Regions from separate parts of the Marinobacter sp. M1C genome, predicted to be linked through region 2. Evidence: predicted binding sites of a transcription regulator. Region 2 holds the regulator's gene; the other holds the start of a gene.

Region 1 (9,818 bases), 1.2 Mb from region 2:
CGGCGTAAATACCGCCAATAATAATCACCGCCAACATAATGATGGGCAGTGCGCGCAACGTTGCTGCAAGGCGTTCGCTTTTGGATGCCTTAGGCACCGGAGTGCAAGCTTTGCCAAGTGTTGCGTACACAAAGCTGAATACGATAAAGCTACCCGCCATGATCAAGCCCGGCCCAACGCCCGCCAGGAACAGATCCACTATGGATTCTTCGGTAATAACGCCGTACACAATCATCGGAATGGACGGCGGAATCAGAATGCCGAGCGTGCCCCCGGCCGCAATCAAGCCCAATACAAAAGGCCGATGGTAGCCGCGGTCGGTCATCTCTTTAATGGCAACACTGCCTATGGTTGCGGCTGTAGCCACAGACGACCCTGAAATAGCCGAGAAAATCGTGCACGAGGCAATGGTTGCGATGCCCAGACCGCCGGGCCAGTGGCCAACCCAGGTTTGAACCGCATTGAACAGATCTTTACCGACGCCACCTTGCAGCAGGATGTTAGACATCAACAGAAACAGCGGAACAGACAGCAAAATAAAGCTGTCGAACGAAGAATACAAAGCCATGGGGACCATTAGCGGCGACATGTCAGCCAGCAACAGCATGGCAAGGCCAAGCCCGCCCAGTACAAAACCCACCGGTATACCTGAAAGCAAAAGCATTAGCAGGGCAAATATAATCAGCGCAACAGACATCAGACGTGCACCTCTTCAGCGGGCTGCAGATGGCCTGTCAGCACAAGTGCGGCCTCGGTCAGGCATTGAATAAACAGTAAACCAAAGCCCAGCGGAATAGCGCTTTGGGTGATCCACATCGGCAACCCCAGCATGGAGGCGGATGCAGCATTTATGGCAATGGCGCCAATCACGATTTGCGCGCCGTACCACGTAACCCAGCCTGAAAACACCGCAATAACGAGCAGCGACCAAAGCTCTGCGATGACGCGTAAGCGTGGGCCAAAGCGGCTGATAAGCATATCTATCCGAATCAGAGCTTGATGCTGCAGCAGCCAACTGGCGCCCAGGCAAGATGCCCAGATCTGACACATCAATGACAGATCTCCCGCCCAAATGGTGGGGGACAGGAATAGGTAACGGGCAATCACTTCGTAGGTAATCATGGCTGCAATAACCACAAACAAGGCCGCAGCAAGTCGCCCGCAAAGGGTGACAATAGCGTGGTTTATGCGCACCCAAAGTGATGGATGAGTGGCGCGCCATGCCTGCGGATCTTTTAATGAGGCGTTGACATCTGACATGAGTAATTCCGACAACAGAACATCGACAGTAACGGACGCCTGTTAAGCAGGCGTCCGTTACTGGAGGGTATGGCTAGATTTAAAGCGCGCGAGCGGCGTCAATTACTTGCTGTCCGAGTGGGCCTGCGTTTTCAATAAAGCCATCAAGCACAGGGAGGGTTGCCTCCTGCCATTTGGCGATATCCGCTGGGCTAAGTTCAATCACATTCATTTCGTTCTTGGCGTTTGCGATGGCATCGGCCTCAAGGGTCTGAATTTTGTCGCGCAGCTGCTTTTCCACCTTTACGGCTGCATTATGCAGAATAGTCCGTTCGCCATCGGTAAGGTCCTGCCACACTTTTTCGTTGATGATGGTCATGAACTCAATGTTGGCGTGGTTTGTCAGGGTCAGGTGGTCCATTACCTGATAAAGCTTGCGAGGGCCAACGGCTGTCACGCCTGTCATGCCGGCATCCACGGTTCCGCGCTGGTAAGCCAAAAACTGTTCAGACCCTGCCATTACGGTAGGGGCGGCGCCCACAGCTTTGGCGAATTCACCGAGGGTTTTGCCGAACACGCGCACCTTCATGCCTTTCATGTCGTCCGGCAGCTGAATAGGTTTGCTTTTGGAAAGCAGCGCTACGCCGCCGTACGCCTGCCACCACAATGGGCGAGCGCCGGTTTTAATGATTTCATCGTCTAGCAGGGTACGCACGGGGCTTCCAGGCGCGGTGGCTTTTACAACTTTGTCGTTGTTTGGAAATAAGAAGGGTACGTAAAAAACGTCAACCGCCGGAATGGTGCCAGCCAACTGGGTGACGCTTATGACGCCCATTTCGATGGCGCCAGAGCTCACGGCGCCGTGGACTTCTTTGTCTTTATACAGCTGCGCCGACGGGAAGATCTGAATTTTGATGTCGCCGTTGCTGTTTGTTTCTACTTCGTTTTTGAAATCGACCAGGTTCTGACCCAAGTGGTGCGTCAGCGGCAGTTGCAGCGTCACCTTTAAGGTGGTTTCAGCAAGTGCTGGCATGGCGATAAGGCCAGACACGAGTACGCCGGAATAGAGAAGGTGTTTTAATTTCATGATCATTCCTTGTTTTTTTTAGTTCTCTTTGGGGTGGCCTGATCAGTTGCGGCCGTTTTGCATCAATTGCTTTACCGATTGCGGGAGTGGCCGGGTCTGGTTTCGTGGCCCTGCTTTGCGAACCTGCCCGGGCAGGTCGTGATTGACGATCTCGGCCAGGCGTTGTGATTGCAACAGCAAGCCGTTCAGGTCTACGCCTGTATTCAGGCCCATTTCATTCAGCATGTGAACCAAGTCTTCGGTACAAATATTGCCGGTAGCACCTGGTGCAAAGGGGCAGCCGCCCAACCCACCTAACGAGGCGTCAAACTGGTTAACCCCGGCGGCGAGTGCCGCAAGCACGTTTGCTAGGCCAAGCCCTCGGGTGTTGTGGAAGTGTAGTGTCAGTTCCAGCTCTGGCCAGCGTTCGCGCACAGCCATGCACAATGACTGTACCTGGTTGGGCACTGCCATGCCGGTGGTGTCGGCCAAGGTTAGGCTGTGCAGGCCGCGCTCGAGATAAGCGTCAACAAAGCGCAGTACCCGCTCTTGTGTTTGCTGGCCTTCAAATGGACAACCAAAGCTGGTGGCCAAAGAGCCATTCAGGCGCATAGGCGTTCCGGAGGTCATTTCGGCAATTCGCTGAAATTGCTGCAGCGACTGGTCGCAGGTCATGCGCATATTCGCCAGATTATGGCTTTCGCTGACCGACATTACCAAGTTGATTTCATCAACGCCGAGTTCCAGTGCACGGGTGCAGCCTTTTTCATTTGGCACAAGCGCTACATAGCGTGTCTGGGTGTCATTGTTGATAGCCCGAATGACATCGGCGGCATCACTCAGGTTAGGCACGGCGCGCGGCGAAACAAACGAAGTAACCTCAATTTTGTTCAAACCAAGGCTGGCAAGGGCGTTTATCAGGTCAACTTTGGTAGCTGTCGGAATAAAATCCGGTTCACTTTGAAAACCGTCACGGGTGACGACCTCGTTGATCAGTATTCGTTTTGGCAGTTCGGTAAACATCAGATCACATCCTTGTCTTTTAGTGCCTGAATGTCTGCTGCAGAGTAGCCCAGGCCCTCCAGAATCTCGATGTTATGTTCGCCAAGGCCAGGGCCCAGCCAGCGGGTGGTGCCGGGGGTGGCGCTCAGTTTAGGCACAATTCCTGGCAACGATATTTCACCGCCACCGGGAAGTGGTTGTTCGGTAATCATTCCGCGAGCTCGGACGTGAGGGTCTTCAAAAATATCGGCCGCGGTATTGATCCGGCTGGCAGGCACCGCCGCGTCTTCAAGCACGGCCAGGGCGTCAGCAAGATTATGGCTGGACGTCCAGGCTTCAATGGCTTCATCCAGTTCGTCGCTGCGCTTTGCGCGGCCATCGTTGTGGGCAAGCTCGGGGTCGTCCGCCAGGTCTTGACGGCCAATCGCATTCATCAGTCGTTTGAATATGCTGTCGCTGTTTGCAGCGATAACAATGTAACGGTCGTCACCGCTGCGGTAGGTGTTGGAGGGTGCAATACCCGGCATGCTGGCGCCGGTGCGCTCACGCACAAAGCCGAACATTCCATATTCGGGAATCATGCTCTCCATAACGCCAAACACAGCTTCGTAAAGCGCAACGTCCACGTATTGGCCATTGCCGCCGTTTACCTTGAGGTGGTGCATGGCCATCATCGCGCCAATCACGCCGTACAGCGACGCCAGGGTATCGCCAATGCTGACGCCTGCTCTTACCGGGGGGCGGTCCGGATAACCTGCAAGATAGCGCAAACCACCAATCGATTCGGCAATAGCTGCAAAACCCGGACGTGAGGAGTAGGGCCCATCCTGGCCATAGCCGGATACCCGAATCATGATTAGCGAGGGGTTTATAGCCGACAATTGCTCCCAGCCCAGATTCCACTTTTCCAAAGTTCCGGGACGAAAGTTTTCGATAACAATGTCGCTCTCTTCCACCAACTTATGAACGATGGCTTGAGCATCGGGGTCTTTCAGGTTCAGCGTCAGAGACTTTTTGTTGCGGCTCTGTGAATACCACCAGAGAGACGTATCTTTGTGCATTTTTCGCCAACGCCGCAGTGGGTCACCGGTGCCTGGTGGTTCAATTTTGATGACGTTAGCGCCAAACTGGGCAAGGAGGCTGGCGGCATAGGGGCCGGCAATTAGCGACCCTAATTCGAGGACACGTACGCCTTCAAGGGGCAGCGGTTTGGTTTCCTGATCCCCGGCGCCGGAAGATTCCTTGGTCATGTTCATCTCACCTTAAAATGGTATCGCTTTCTTAATGTTTTCCAAAATAATGAGCTGGAACCTGAAAATGCCAAAATGGTTAAATGTGAGGCTGCCATCTCCGTTTGCGATGGCTGGATTCAGGAGCTTGGTTTCAGATGTTCAAGCAGGCGTAGCGTTGCATGTGACAACGGGTGCAGATTGCTTGTGCAAAGCTTCAGTTTGCGGCTTGCCCAGCGGTCGGTGAGGGGTATGGTTTTGATGCGATGGGTGTTTACGTAAGGCCGCGCAATGTCTTGCGGCATAATGCCGATGCCCAGGTCCTGCTCGACCATTCGCATCAGCGCTTCGTAGCTGGTTACCTGAATACGCATGCGGAATGTTTTTTCTGCGGCGGCGGCTGCCTGCAACAGTTTGTTGTTAATGGCGCTGCCGGTGTGCAAGCCAACGTAATCGTACTGCAGGGTATCCACAAAATTCAGACTCTTGGCTTGGCTTAGCGGGTGTTGGTTGGCGGTAATCAGAGCCAGCCGATCGCATTGGTAGGGGTGAATCGTCAGGTTTTCCGTGTTGCCAAGTACTTCGGTAAAAATACCGATGTCCGCCTGGTTCTGCGCCACGGTTTCAATAATTTCCGAGCTAATCCGTTCTTCCAATTGAATCTGGATAAAGGGGTGCTGGTCCAGAAATGTTTTCAGCTGCACCGGAAGAAACTGGGTGATGGCGGAAATATTGGCGACGATGCGCACTTCGCCCCTTACTCCCTGGGAGTATTCGTGCATGCGGGCATGCACTTCTTCCAGTTGATGCAGCACGCCTCTTGATAGCTGGGCTAGCGCCTTGCCGGCCTGGGTTCCTTCAACGCCACGGTTGGTGCGTACCAGCAACTGGGAATTCAAACAAATTTCGAGCTCACTGATGCGCTTGCTGATGGCGGAGGCGGCGATAAACTCCTGCTCGGCAACCGCTGCGATGGTGCCCGTTTCCAAAACCCGCACAAACAAGCGTAATGATGTGGGATCCAAATGCATACAAACGCTCCAGATACATATAACGCAGTGGAGTCTATGGGTTTGTGCCTAAAAGGAAAGTGTGACGCGACATATTTCCTTGTTAATCCTCAGCTCTGACATTGCCAGATGGCAGGCAGGGCATTGCCGCTTTTCCGATTCTGTTTCTTGCACGTGTTTTTACAGGTGTCTTTATCTTAGCTGTTTTCCGCCTTTTACCTTTTTCAGGTTTGTAAATCGGGCTATTTCAATTAAAAACAGTCGATTTTAAGTGTGAGCCCTAATTCTGGCATCGAGCTTGCTTAATGTTCTGCATACACCTGAAACCGGCAATCTTTCGTTAACCGCCGGCACAGAATTGCGGAGGCAGCATGGCAATCTCATTCGATAGTGCACTGGGTATTCATCAATACGCACTTCAAGCACGGGTTCAGCGCGCAGAAATTCTGGCCAATAATCTCGCCAACGCCGACACCCCGGGCTTCAAGGCCCGTGATATCGACTTTCAGTCGATGATGAAGCAAGCGCAGAGTAACGCCGGCGGCTTCGGCATGAACACCACTAACAGCGGCCATATAACCGAAGGTGGCGGTGCGCCCGGCTCTTTAAGCGACAATGATTTGTTGTATCGCACACCGCACCAGCCGTCGGTAGACGGCAATACGGTAGACGCCCAGCAAGAACAGAGCCGCTTTATGCGCAACGCCATGGACTATCAGGCCAGCTTTCAGTTTCTTAGCAGCAAATTCAGTGGAATTAGCAAAGCGCTGACAGGTCAGTAAGCCGCAGTCAACACGGTGAACACAGGAGGTTTTTATGTCACTGGGTAACATTTTCGACATCGCCGGTTCCGGTATGACTGCGCAATCGCTGCGGCTAAACACCACAGCTTCTAACATTGCCAACGCCGAAACCGCCAGTTCCAGCACTGGCGAGACCTACCGCGCCCGTAAGCCGGTGTTTGCGGCGGTTCAGCAGTCGCTTTTAAACGGCAACCAACCGGCGTTCGGTTCCGGGGCAGAAGGCGGTGCCGGTGTGCGGGTGGAAGGTATCGTCGAAAGCGATGCCGAGCTGCAGATGCGCTACGAGCCCAACCACCCGGCTGCCAGCGAAGACGGCTATGTGTACTACCCCAATGTGAATGTGGCAGAAGAGATGGCCGATATGATGTCGTCTTCACGCAGCTTCCAGATGAACGTAGACATCATGAACACTGCCAAGTCGATGATGCAGCGCATTTTAACTCTGGGCCAGAACTAACAGGCGGTAATCAATCATGAGTGCAGTAAACGCAAGCCAGGCAACGGATGTACTAAGCCAATACCAGCTGAAACAGCAGTCGGCAAGCGGCAAAGGTGAGCTTGGAAAAAATGAATTCATGGAACTGATGTTGGCCCAGCTGAAGAATCAGAACCCGCTGGAACCGCAAGACAACGGCGAGTTTATTTCCCAGCTGGCACAATTCAGTTCGCTGGAAGAAATGCAGAAGTTGTCTGGCAACGTGGACAACGTGGTCGGCGAATTCCGTTCTACCCAGGCTCTGCAAGCTTCCGCCATGGTTGGTAAAACCGTATTGGTGTCGTCGGATTTGGCGATGCTGGGTGCCAGCGGCGAGGTTAACGGAACCGTCGATGTGCCTGCCTCAACCGGCGGCGTGCAAGTGTCGATATTGAACGGTTCGGGTGAGTTGGTGCGGCAGATGGAATTGGGTGGCAAGCCCTCCGGTTCTGCCAAATTCACGTGGGACGGTAAAGACGGCAACGGCAGTGCTTTGCCGCAAGGCTCTTATTACGTAGTGGCTTCCGGTGCCTATCCTGGTGGTTCGCAGCAGTTGGGCACAATGATGAGCGCAAACGTCGACAGCGTGTCTTTGGGCAAAGGCGGCTCTATTTCTCTGAACCTTGCGGGCATGGGGTCTATTGATCTGTCGCAAGTTCGGCAAATCAATTAATACCGGCGTCAGCAGGGGTAAATCATGGCATTTAACACAGGATTAAGCGGCCTGAGGGCCGCGGCGGTAGACCTGGACGTAACCGGCAATAACATCGCAAACGCTAGCACCGTCGGCTTTAAAAGCAGCCGCGTGCAGTTTGGGGATTTGTACGCCAACGGCTTTTTAAGTTCGGGCAACGCGCCAGTTGGCGACGGGGTTCGGGTGCAGGGCGTTAAACAATCGTTCGGCCAGGGTAACGTCAGTTTCACCGATAACGGATTGGACCTTGCTATCGACGGTGACGGGTTCTTTGAGCTGAATAATGGCGGCGAAAAGCGATACTCCCGTGCCGGTCAGTTTGGTACCGACAAAGACGGCTTTGTGGTGAACAACCAGAATATGCGGTTACAAGGCTATATTGCAGACGCCGCCGGCAACTTGTCAGGCAGAACGGGTGATCTGCAAATTGGCAGCGATAATCTGGCGCCACAGCGCACCACCGATCTGCGGACAGACCTTAATCTGGATGCGCGGGAGCAGGTGCTCACTGCAACTCCGTTCGATCCGTTAAATCCGGGTACCTACAACCACGTTACCGCAACCACGATTTTCGACAGTTTGGGTAACCCTCATGAACTCACCCAATTCTATGCCAAAAAAGACCCATCGAGTCCGTCACCTGGGGTAGACCAGAGCAATTGGTCATTATTCTTGCAAATAGATGGTGAAGATGTAGGCGACACGACTACAACTGGAGCTACGTCCAACCCTGCTGCTAGCTTAGTGTTCGATCAAAGCGGGAGCCTGACATCACCCGCCAATGGCGTAATTCCAATCAATAATTGGGTGCCGAAAGATGGAAGCGGAGCCAGCAATGGCGCCGCAACAATGGCTAACGCGAAGTTTGATTTGGATTTGGGTAACACCACTCAATATGGCGCCAACTTCGGTGTCAATGATCAGCGCCAGAATGGCTACACCACCGGCCGGCTGTCGGGGCTGGATGTGTCGCAGCAAGGCGTCATTTTTGCCCGCTACACCAACGGCCAGTCAAAATCGTTAGGGCAGGTGGCTTTGGCCAGCTTTAATAATACCGACGGCCTGTCACCGTCGGGTGACACCAGCTGGGTGGAGACCTTCGAATCTGGCCAGCCGATTATTGGCAGGCCAGACACCGGAACCCTGGGGGCGATTCAGGCCAGCTCAGTTGAGGAATCCAACGTAGACCTGTCTGCGGAATTGGTGAATCTGATTATTGCCCAGCGTAACTACCAGGCGAATGCCAAAACCATTGAAACCTCGGATGCGGTCACCCAGACCATCATCAACCTGAGGTAAGTAATCGAGCGCCCGCCAGGGTGCTTTTAGCAAAACCGGGCCAGATAAGGCCCGGTTTTGCTTACTCCCGAACTTTTCTTATTTCGTCGCCAATAAAGCTGGCACGACTCCTGCTTTAAGACTGGTAACAGTCAAATATCCGGCAGGAACCTTCCCCATGGACAAAGCCCTTTATATCGGAATGTCCGGTGCCAAGCAGAACATGCTGGCCCAGCGCGCCCATGCTAACAACCTGGCGAACGTGACCACCACTGGTTTCAAGAGAGACTTCGCCCAGGCACGCAGTATGCCGGTGTTTGGCGAGTATCATCCTACTCGCGCCTACGCCATGACCGAAAACCCCGGCACAGACTTGTCTTCAGGTGCTCTGATGGAAACCGGGCGGAAACTGGATGTGGCGATTGAAGGCGACAGCTGGCTGGCGGTGCAAAACAACCTGGGTGAAGAAGTGTTTACCCGCAGTGGCTCCCTGCAGATAGATGTCAATGGTCTGCTGCGATTGGCTAACGGTGAAATGGTTCTGGGCAACGGTGGCCCGGTGGCTTTGCCGCCTTTTGATAACGTTGAGATTGGTGCCGACGGCACCGTGTCTATTGTTCCGGTGGGTGGCCCTCCCGATCAGTTGGTGGAGGTGGACAGGCTCAAGCTGGTAACGCCGCCGACAAAGGCACTGGAAAAAGGCCCGGATGGCTTTATACGTCGCAAGCCCGATCAAGCGCTTGGTGGTGGTGAACCGGCTGATGCCAACGCCCGGGTTTCCAGTGGCTTTCTGGAAAGCTCTAACGTAAACGCGGTGGCCGAAATGATTTCCAATTTGCAGCTGTCGCGGCAATACGAAATGCAGGTGAAGGTAATGAGCACCGCGAAAGAAAATTCTGAAGCAGCGGCACGGCTATTGCAGAACCTCTGATAACACTTGCATCAAAACGTGTATCAACACTTGAAACAACACGCCGGCGGGCGTGAAAGCGGCAAGATTTCGCCGCCATCCACAACAGCCT
Region 2 (9,818 bases):
TTGGGTATTAACGAACAGGACGGGTTAACCGTCACCCAGATTGGCCAGTTGGATGCCGAAGCCCTTAGGCAATTAGCAGATGTGGCCGCTGATGCCAGTTACGGCATCAGCGGAGGGTTAACCTACAGCGCCGATCTGGTTCTGATGGCGGCAAGCCCGCCCGAGCTGGAGTTGTATTCAGACTTACGGGGGCTGGCTATAGACTGGCCCGGGTCTCTCGAAAAAGCGATGACCGAGACCGCACCTTTACGCCTGACTCTGGATTCGTCGGTAAAAGACGGTGTGGCATTTGGAGTGAATTGGGAAAATCGGGGCCATGGCTATGTGCGTACACTGGACACCGGGTTTGATGCCCGCGTGGATTATCTTCAGCTGGGTAGCAGTCGATTAAGTGATATAAATATCAGTGCTCTGGACCTGGATAAACAATGGACCGTGCGATTGGACTCAGACCTGGTCAGCGGACGCATAGAGGTTCCGAACGACGGTTCTGAGCTGACGGTGGATTTACAACACCTGAACTTGCCCCGTAACGATTCGCAGGAGCCAGCACCTACTGCAGCGGCGAACCTGCGCGATAGTGTTGACTCAGGCGCCGCGGCCGAACTGCGGCCCCAAGACTGGCCTTCCGCAAATGTTCGCATAGCTCGGCTCGCCCTGGCCGGCGAGCCGCTGGGGCAATGGTCATTCTTGCTGCGCTCCCAGGCTGGTGGTGTAAACATCGGCTCCATTGAGGGCAAACTGGATTCCTTGGCGCTGGCGGGTGAACTCAACTGGCTGTTGCAAGGGCAAAATCAGGTTAGCCGTTTTAAAGGTAGCGTCACGGGGGGCCAACTGGCTGAACTTGGAGGGTTGTTTGGTGCGGATATACCTCTTGAGAACCTTGCGACCAATATTGAACTGGCGCTGGAATGGCCAGGTCGCCCGGATCAGTTCGGGCTCAAGCAGCTGAGCGGCAATATCAGCATGACCCTGGAAGACGGTGTGATTCTGCAACAGAACAGCAGTGCCCAGCTGTTTCGCGTGTTCAACCTGCTGAACACCGACACCCTGTGGCGCAGGCTGCAGTTGGATTTCTCCGACTTGTATGAACGCGGCGTGGCGTTTGATGCGCTTTCTGGCAAGGCGCAGATTGCTAATGGGCTGTTAACCCTGGACCCCGAACTGCAAATTGTGGGTCCCTCCGGTGCTTTTAAATTAAGCGGCACCACCGATATGGCCGCTGAGAGCCTGGACATGCGGTTGGTCGTGGTGGTGCCTTTAACTCAGAATTTGCCTTTGGCAGCGTTGCTAATGGGGGCAGGAGCACCCATTGGCGGTGCTCTTTTTGTACTGGATAAAATACTGGGCGATCCGTTAAGCAAGCTGACCAGTGCCAGTTATAAAGTGTCTGGAACTTGGGACGATCCCAAAACCAACTTGCAGGGTGTGTTCGGCGCAGGTAACTGAACCCCGCTGCGGTTCGAGTTCATAATCGCGTTGGTCATGGGCACAGGAGTAAGGTGCCTATGAGTAACAATTACGTTATGCGGCGGTAACAATTAAGGAGTTTGGTGATGACACAGCAATCCTCGGCGCTTGTGGCGGCCCTGCAAATGGTCAGTGGGCACCAGCTTCAGGATAACTTGAATGCTGCCGCCGCACTTTTACAGCAGGCTGCGGAGGCGGGCGTAAAGGTGGCCGTGCTGCCGGAAAACTTCGCAGTGCTGGCCAGCGACCAAATGCTTCCCTGCGGGCAGCAGGAGGCCGGTAGCGAAAGCATTATTCGAACTTTTCTGGCACAACAGGCGAAAACCCTGAAGCTTTGGATTGTGGGCGGTTCATTGCCGTTGGCTCTGCGCCCGGATGGCTCGGTCATTGCTGACCGGGTGCGAGCCAGTTGCCTGGTGTTCAATGATCTGGGCGACGAAGTGGCGCGTTATGACAAAATCCACCTGTTTGATGCCCAAGTGGACGATGCCCACGGCCAATACCGTGAGTCGGATACCTTCGAAGCGGGAGATCAGGTGATTACTGTGGACACGCCAGCCGGGCGCCTGGGGCTGGCGGTTTGCTACGACCTGCGCTTTCCGGAGCTGTTCCGCGCGCTGCGTGACAAAGGCGCTGACTGGGTATGCCTGCCCAGTGCCTTTACCTGGAAAACCGGAAATGCCCACTGGCACGCGCTGATTCGGGCGCGCGCCATTGAAAACCAGCTATACGTGGTAGCTGCCGGGCAGGGTGGGCACAACAGCAGTCAGCGCCGCACCTACGGCCACAGTCTGATCTGCGACCCTTGGGGCAGTGTGCTGGCTGAGGTTAACGAGGACGGCCCCGGTATAGTGACCGCAGCGTTGGACAAACATTGGCTGGATCAGCTGCGCCAGCAAATGCCGGTATGGAGTCATCGCCGCCTGTAGCGGCCACTGCGTAAGCACGCAAAACGCTTTTGGCTGGCCTACATTTGCTCGTTGGCGTCAATGCACTCGCGCAGGTAGCGGAACAGTTTTCGGCCGTGGCCGGCGCTTTGCGGTTTCTGCACTTCATTGCGGGCATTGCGTGCCAAATTGCGCAAATGCTGGATATCCGCACCCGGGCAGTGGCTTAAAAACTCACCAACAATACTGTCGCCCTCGGTGATGATACGGTCGCGCCAGCGCTCAGCCAGGTGATGGCGGCGGGTGTGCTCTACACTGCCCGCAGAGAACGCGGTGATAGCGGCCTGCAGGGCCTCGGGGTCGGGCTCCTGACGGATGATCTTGCCAATGTATTGCAAATGGCGGCGCTTGGCTTCGTTTTGGCGGATGCGGACCGATTCGTCGATGGCGCGGCGCAGCGTGTCGCTGATTTGCAGGCTGTCGAGCTGTTCATGGCTGAGCTCCTGCATTTGTTTGCCAAGGCCTTGCAGCGCGTGCATCTCGCGCTTGACCTGAGACTTGCTGGGGCCGTCGTATTCAAACTCTTCTTCGTTATGATCAATCATGAAATTACCGGTTACTTAGGTGTAAAAAGCTATTTAGATGTAAAAATCTGTTTAGATTTAAAAAGCATCTAGATGTAAAAGGTTCAAGCATAAAAAAGAGTCGCGAGGCCAAGAAAGGACACAAACCCGACAACATCGGTGACGGTGGTCAGAATCACACCGCCGGCCAGCGCCGGATCAATATTACGCGACTTCAGAAACAACGGTAACACGGTGCCTACCAAGGCTGCAGCGACAAGATTGATTACCAGCGCCGCGGCAATGATCGCGCCCAGCATAATATCCTTGAACCACAGGGTAGCCGCGCCGGCCACCACCAAAGCCCACAACACGCCATTCATTGCACTCACCAGAAACTCGCGGTTTAACAACCAGCCTACATTGGCGCTGCTGATCTGGCCAACGGCCATACCGCGGATGACCAGTGTCAGGGTCTGGCTGCCGGCAATGCCGCCCATACTGGCCACAATGGGCATCAGCACCGCCAGTGCCACCACCTTGGTGATGGTCTCTTCAAACAGACCGATCACTCCAGAGGCGATGAACGCGGTCATCAGATTAATACCCAGCCAAACCGCGCGCCTGCGTGAGGTTTTCCAAACCGGTGCAAAGGTGTCTTCGTCATCATCCAGGCCCGCCATCCGCATCAGTGAGTGATCGGCATCTTCGCGGATAACATCGACCACGTCATCGATGGTGATGCGGCCCAGCAGTTTGCCATTTTCCGCTACCACCGGCGCCGAGATCAGGTCATAGCGCTCAAACAGGATGGCAACCTTGGTATCTGACAAAGTGACAGGGATGGGCTCAATATCAGTGTCCATCACTTCACGCACGGTGGCGGCAGGATTCGATACCAGCAAGGAAGTAACCGGCAGCATGCCGATAAATTCATCGCGACGGCTGACCACAATCAGGCTGTCGGTCATAGAGGGCAGGGTGCGGTGGCGGCGCAGATAGCGCAGCACCACGTCAATGCTGATGTCCGGGCGCACCGTAATGGTGTCGGTGTTCATCAAACCGCCGGCGGTGTCTTCGGGGTACGACAGTACCTCTTCCACCCGCTGGCGGTCTTGTTCGTCCATGGTGTTCAGAACTTCCTGAATCACCGTGTCGGGGAGCTGCTGAAGCAAGTCGGCCAGATCGTCCGACTCAAAGTCTTCAATCAGGTCAGCCAGCTCCTGAGCGTTGAATTTGCTTAGGAAATCGCCCCGGATGTCTTCATTTAGATACTGAAGAACTTCGCCTTCAAGCTGTTTGTCGACCAGATTCCACAGCAGCGCCCGTTGCCGCGGAGGCGATGATTCCAGCAAGTGAGCGATATCACTGGGGCTGAGGCCGCCATTGAGGATGCGTGCCACTTGTTTCAGGGCACCACTGTCCAGCGCTTCTCCTAACGAGCGAAGACGCTGGCGTGCCTGGCTTTTTTCCAGAATATCGGTCATGGCTCATCCGCTGTCAGAAAACGGCTGTATTATAGCGAACTTGCGGGCACTGCGTGAGCGACTATTCGCCCTCGCCAAAGTAATCGTTGATCAGTTCTGTCAACGCGATGATGGCCTGTTGCTCGTCGTCACCGTCGGCAATCAGTTCAACTTCCGTGCCCTGGCTGGCGGCCAGCATCATCACCTGCATGATGTTTTTGGCATCCACTTCACGGCCTTTTCCGGCGATTCTGACTTTGCTTTGGTGAGCAGACGCTGTAGCCACCAGTTTGGCCGTTGCGCGGGCGTGCAGACCCAGTTTGTTGATGATAAAAAGCTGGCGTCGGATCATGGTTGAATCAGGCGTCCTGTACGGTGTTCAGGTGCAGTAATTCGGAGTGACGTACTTGCACGTTGTTGCTGTGCTGGCGGAAGTGGGCGCCCATTTGCTCGCAGACATAAACCGAGCGATGCTGGCCGCCGGTACAGCCAATGGAAATGGTCATGTAGCTGCGGTTGCTGTCGGAAAATGCTGGTAGCCACGAGGTCAGAAAAGCGATGATTTCCTGCACCATTTTTGCGCTCATGGGTTCGTTCTCCAAAAAATCGATCACCGGTTGGTCCATGCCGGTAAACTTGCGCAGAGAGGTGTCCCAGTGGGGATTAGGCAGGCAACGCACGTCAAATACGTAGTCTGAATCAACCGGTACGCCGTGCTTGAAACCGAAAGACTGGAACAGCAGCGCCAGTTCCTGGTCTTTGCGGCCGACCACCCGCTGTTTGACCATGTCCCGCAAATCATACATGCCCATGCCAGTGGTGTTTATGTAAAGGTCAGCCAGATTCGACAAGGGTTCCAGCAGTTTTTTTTCTGAGCTAATGGCTTCGCGCAATGACGTGTGATCGTCGCTCAGTGGGTGCTTGCGTCGGGTAGCATGAAAGCGTTGCAGCAGAGATTGCTCGTCGGCGTCTAAAAATATGATTTCAGTGCTGACGCCGGTGTCCTTCAGGCGTCCGTGAATATCTTCGAAATTGGCCAGTTCACCGGACAGGTTGCGCGCGTCTATACTCACCGCCATTTTGTGCAGGCGGCCGGCAGGCTCTTGTGCGGCAGCTTCTTTGGTCAGCGGGAACAGAAGGCCAATGGGTAAGTTGTCGATGCAGTAGAAACCCAGATCTTCAAGAACGTGCAACGCGGTACTTTTACCCGATCCGGAGCGGCCGCTAACAATAATCAGTTTCATCGTTAATACCCCTTTGAGTGCGAACGGTCGAAGTGGATCCGGTCAAGACAGATTAGCGTCCCGAGGTCATACGTTGAAATAGGGTAATGGCATCTTCCGACTGGCGCAGACGGTCACAAAAAGCCCGGTCGTTGAATTTTTCTGCAAGCTGGCTAAGCAGCTCAAGATGCTCGCTGGTGGCTTCTTTTGGCACAACCAGAGCAAAAACTAAATCCACCGGCTGGTTGTCAATGGCATCGAAGTCCACGCTTTCGCTGAGGGTGATGAGAAGGCCAATAACGTGCTCCAGGCCTTCCAGGCGGCAGTGGGGAATAGCGATGCCTTGGCCGATTCCGGTAGACCCCAGGCGCTCGCGGGCAATCAGATTGCTGAATATCTGAGTGTTGCCCAAGGTGGCGTTATGCAGGTGAATTTGCTCTGCAATAAACTCAAGAACCCTTTTCTTGCTGGACGCTGGCACGTTACAAAGTGTCAGTTCCGGGGCAAGGATGGTTTCTATAGTCAGGGATGTCTCGCTCATGGGTCGACGGTACTTCCATTAAAAAAAAGGCTGCGGCATGGTGCCATGCCGCAGCGCGTGAAGCGTTTACGCGTTGTATCCGGTGTTAGTTACCATGCATCCGGGATACTTGCTTTTCTTTGTACTTGAGGATCTGGCGGTCCAGTTTGTCCACCAGAGCGTCAATCGCTGCGTACATGTCTTCATTTTCGGCCTTAGCGTGCAATTCGCCACCGCTTATATTTACGGTAGCTTCGGCTATCTGGCGCAATTTTTCCACCTGCAGAGTCACATTGGTGTTACTAATCTGGTCGAAGTGGCGCTCCAAGCGCTGGAACTTTTCGTTCACGTACTCTTTGAGTGCTTCGGTCAGTTCGACATGATGGCCAGAAATATTGAGTTGCATAGGCTTCTCCTGCTATTGCATCGGTGTTGTTACATTGGTGCTGCTACACCAGTCGCTTTCTTTCGTTCGATGGAGGTATTTGTAGTGCCTCCCGGTATTTGGCCACGGTACGCCGTGCCACTTGGATTCCCTGTTCCCCAAGCATGGCGGCAATCTTGCTGTCGCTCAACGGTTTTTTGGAGGTTTCAACGGCTATCAGTTTTTTTATCATGGCGCGGATGGCAGTTGAAGAACATTCTCCGCCAGCATCGGTGCTGACATGGCTGGAGAAAAAATATTTGAGTTCAAAAATGCCGCGAGGTGTATGCATGAATTTCTGGGTGGTTACCCGGGAGATGGTAGATTCATGCATTTCTACGGCTTGGGCGATTTCCGAGAGGATCAACGGCTTCATGGCTTCTTCCCCCTGGTCTAGAAAACCCTGTTGATATTCCACAATACGGGTAGCCACTTTTAGCAGCGTTTCGTTGCGACTTTGCAGGCTTTTAATGAACCATTTAGCCTCTTGCAACTGATCGCGCATGTAGGTGTTATCAGCGCTGCTATCAGCGCGCTTTATCAATGAAGCATAGCTGGCATTGACGCGAATGCGCGGTGCAATTTCTGGGTTCAGCTCTACCCGCCAGCGCTCGTTGCGCTTGTACACAATCACGTCTGGAATCACGTAGTCCGGTTCGGTTCGGTCAATCACATCGCCGGGGCGCGGGTTCAGGCTGGTAATCAGCGCCAGTACGTGTTTTAGCTGATCTTCTTTTAAGCGGCTACGACGCAGCAGTTGGGCGTAGTCACGGTTGCCCAGCAGGCTGATGTAGTGGGTGATGACCATGCGCGCCTGAGAAACCCAAGGGGTGTCTGGTGACATCTGGTTCAGTTGGATTAGCAGGCATTCCTGCAAGTTGCGGCCAAACACACCGGGTGGGTCAAAAAACTGTAGGCGTCTTAGTACCGCTTCAAGTTCATCCAGTTCCAGCGGGTCGTCGTCTTGTTCGTCCTGCAGGCCGGTATAAATCTCGGCCAGCGAGCTGGTCAGGTAGCCGCGCTCGTCAACGGCGTCCATCAGGGCGTGAGCAACGGCGCGGTCGCGGTCCGTCATGGTGGTCAGGTTAAGCTGCCACTCCAGGTGATCGCGCAGGGTTTCAGCGGGCGAGTTGCGAGTTTCAAAATCGTAGTCGTTATCGTCGCCATTGCTGCTGGCCGGTGCCGGCGCCGATTGGTATACGTCGTCCCAAGCCGTATCCACTGGTAGGTCGTCTGGCAGGGTATCGGGGATTTCGTTTTCGCTGGCCCAGTCGGGACCATTTTCGTTTTCGTCCCAGTCTTTGCTGGTGTCCACCGAGGCATCTGTTGCGCTGGAGTCCGTATTTTGATCGCTGTTGGTGTCAGCGTGCGTGGATTCCTCATCGCCGTGATCGTCGTCTTCCGGTGCTTCCAACATGGGGTTGGATTCCAGTGCCTGCTGAATTTCCTGTTGCAAGTCGAGGGTAGAAAGCTGTAGCAGGCGAATCGCCTGCTGGAGCTGGGGCGTCATGGTCAGGCTCTGGCCCAGCTTGAGCTGCAAAGAAGCTTTCATCACCATTCTTGGGAATCCATTACTCGATCGGTTGGCGCGTGGCAGCCACCGAAAAAAGGTTGGCTAACCGGGGTTTGCGTTCACAAGCAAATTCTCTGCCGAGTCTACTAGAGTTCGCCGGGGAATCAACCGATTCACCTTTGGCGATGTCATCGCATGCCCACTTTTAAGGTTTATTACAGCCGGAATTCGTTGCCCAGGTAGACCTCTTTGACCTGTTGATTGGCAAAGATTTCGGCGGAGCTGCCGGAGGCAATAATATGGCCCCCGGATACAATGTAGGCGTTTTCGCAGATGTCCAGGGTGTCGCGCACGTTGTGGTCGGTGATCAGTACGCCTATGCCTTTGTCGCGTAGGTGGCGAATGATTTGCTTGATGTCGCTAACCGAGATTGGGTCCACCCCGGCGAAGGGTTCGTCCAGCAGAATAAAAGCGGGCTCCATAGCCAGTGCGCGAGCAATTTCTACCCGGCGGCGCTCGCCCCCAGACAAGGCCATACCCATACTGTCGCGGATGTGATTGATGTGAAACTCGGCTAGCAATTCCTCTAACTTCGCTTCGCGTTCCGCCCGTTTCATATTTTTACGGGTTTCCAGAATGGCAATGATATTGTCGCGCACGGTGAGCTTGCGAAACACCGAGGCTTCCTGGGGTAGGTAGCCAATGCCTTTGCGGGCACGGCCGTGCATGGGCAGCGGGGTGATGTCCTGGTTATCAATCGTAATGCGGCCGTGGTCAGCCTGCACCAACCCGACAATCATATAAAAGCAGGTGGTTTTGCCAGCACCGTTAGGGCCTAGCAGTCCGACGATTTCGCCGCTGCGAATTTCCAGCGACACGTCAATCACCACTTTTTTCTGTTTGTAGCTTTTTGCCAGATTACTGGCTCTGAGAACGGCCATCGGATTCCTGTGTGCTGCGCGGCTGGATCGTCATTTCTACCCGGCCTGACCCGGAGCCTGCTTCGGTGCTGCCTTGGGCAGTGACGACGCGGTTCACGGTGTCGTAAAGAATCAGTTCACCGCGAAAAATATTGCCAGTTTGCATGATCACTGCGTCGCGTTCAAAGGTCAGCTGCTTCTCGGCAGCAGACCAGGTTATGGTGAGGGCTTTTGCGTCGGTTTCCCCTTTTCCGTTGGCCGTGGGCTGAACGTAGTGGGCCGGGGTGCCGGTGGCTTTAATGCGGTTAAGCCCATTTATGTCGCGGTAGAGCACCACCTCTTGAGCAAACAGCTTGGTGTCGCCTTGCACCAGTTCAACATCGCCGGTGTAGGTTGCAACGCCTTTGGCATCGTCAAGCCGCGCTGAATTGGCGGCCACGTTGATGGGGATATTGGAATCAAGATCAAAGGCCAGGCCTGGCGTGCTGACGAGTAAGCCTGCCAGCCCGAAGCTCACGCCCAGCCTCTTGCCCAGGCCTCGTGCGCGGCGCCAAAAGAGTGTATTACCTTCAGTTACCAGTTTCATAGCGTCCTTCCACCTGGGAATCAAGTTCCAGAATACGTTCATTGAGCCAGGCTTTCATGCCCGTGGCGTTGGTAGTGCCGGTGGCGTCAACGATTTCGACGGGGGCATCGGTGTACGCCATATTGGTGCGGTTATCCAGCGTCAATCTGGTCGTGCTCAAGGTGGCGCTGCGCTCACCAATCTGTCGAACAATGCGCACATCACCTTCAAGCTCCAGCTGGCTGTTGCCGTCGAGCAGTTTGCCGT

What was found. The regulator sigma-54, encoded in region 2, starts transcription at its own class of promoters, with help from an activator protein. The targets are predictions, from matches to a motif close to ANTGGCATNNANNTTGCTNT.
Region 1: flgB (flagellar basal body rod protein FlgB) is a predicted target of sigma-54. The motif match lies at 5,832-5,851, and genes of this name have one in related genera.

Annotation. Positions count from the first base shown of each region.
Region 1 covers NZ_CP092289.1:1,945,141-1,954,958, forward strand. Annotated here, with positions in the region: gene MIH19_RS09300 (TRAP transporter large permease) at 1-697, opposite strand, end outside; gene MIH19_RS09305 (TRAP transporter small permease) at 697-1,260, opposite strand; gene dctP (TRAP transporter substrate-binding protein DctP) at 1,340-2,326, opposite strand; gene MIH19_RS09315 (hydroxymethylglutaryl-CoA lyase) at 2,369-3,316, opposite strand; gene MIH19_RS09320 (CaiB/BaiF CoA-transferase family protein) at 3,328-4,557, opposite strand; gene MIH19_RS09325 (LysR family transcriptional regulator) at 4,677-5,567, opposite strand; gene flgB (flagellar basal body rod protein FlgB) at 5,918-6,328, shown strand; gene flgC (flagellar basal body rod protein FlgC) at 6,363-6,806, shown strand; gene MIH19_RS09340 (flagellar hook assembly protein FlgD) at 6,823-7,497, shown strand; gene flgE (flagellar hook protein FlgE) at 7,522-8,817, shown strand; gene MIH19_RS09350 (flagellar basal body rod protein FlgF) at 8,975-9,727, shown strand.
Region 2 covers NZ_CP092289.1:3,133,362-3,143,179, reverse strand. Annotated here, with positions in the region: gene MIH19_RS14740 (AsmA-like C-terminal region-containing protein) at 1-1,449, shown strand, start outside; gene MIH19_RS14735 (carbon-nitrogen hydrolase family protein) at 1,557-2,399, shown strand; gene yjgA (ribosome biogenesis factor YjgA) at 2,438-2,962, opposite strand; gene mgtE (magnesium transporter) at 3,046-4,407, opposite strand; gene MIH19_RS14720 (HPr family phosphocarrier protein) at 4,469-4,738, opposite strand; gene rapZ (RNase adapter RapZ) at 4,746-5,630, opposite strand; gene ptsN (PTS IIA-like nitrogen regulatory protein PtsN) at 5,683-6,150, opposite strand; gene hpf (ribosome hibernation promoting factor) at 6,236-6,535, opposite strand; gene MIH19_RS14700 (RNA polymerase factor sigma-54) at 6,579-8,111, opposite strand; gene lptB (LPS export ABC transporter ATP-binding protein) at 8,282-9,007, opposite strand; gene lptA (lipopolysaccharide transport periplasmic protein LptA) at 8,985-9,572, opposite strand; gene lptC (LPS export ABC transporter periplasmic protein LptC) at 9,556-9,818, opposite strand, start outside.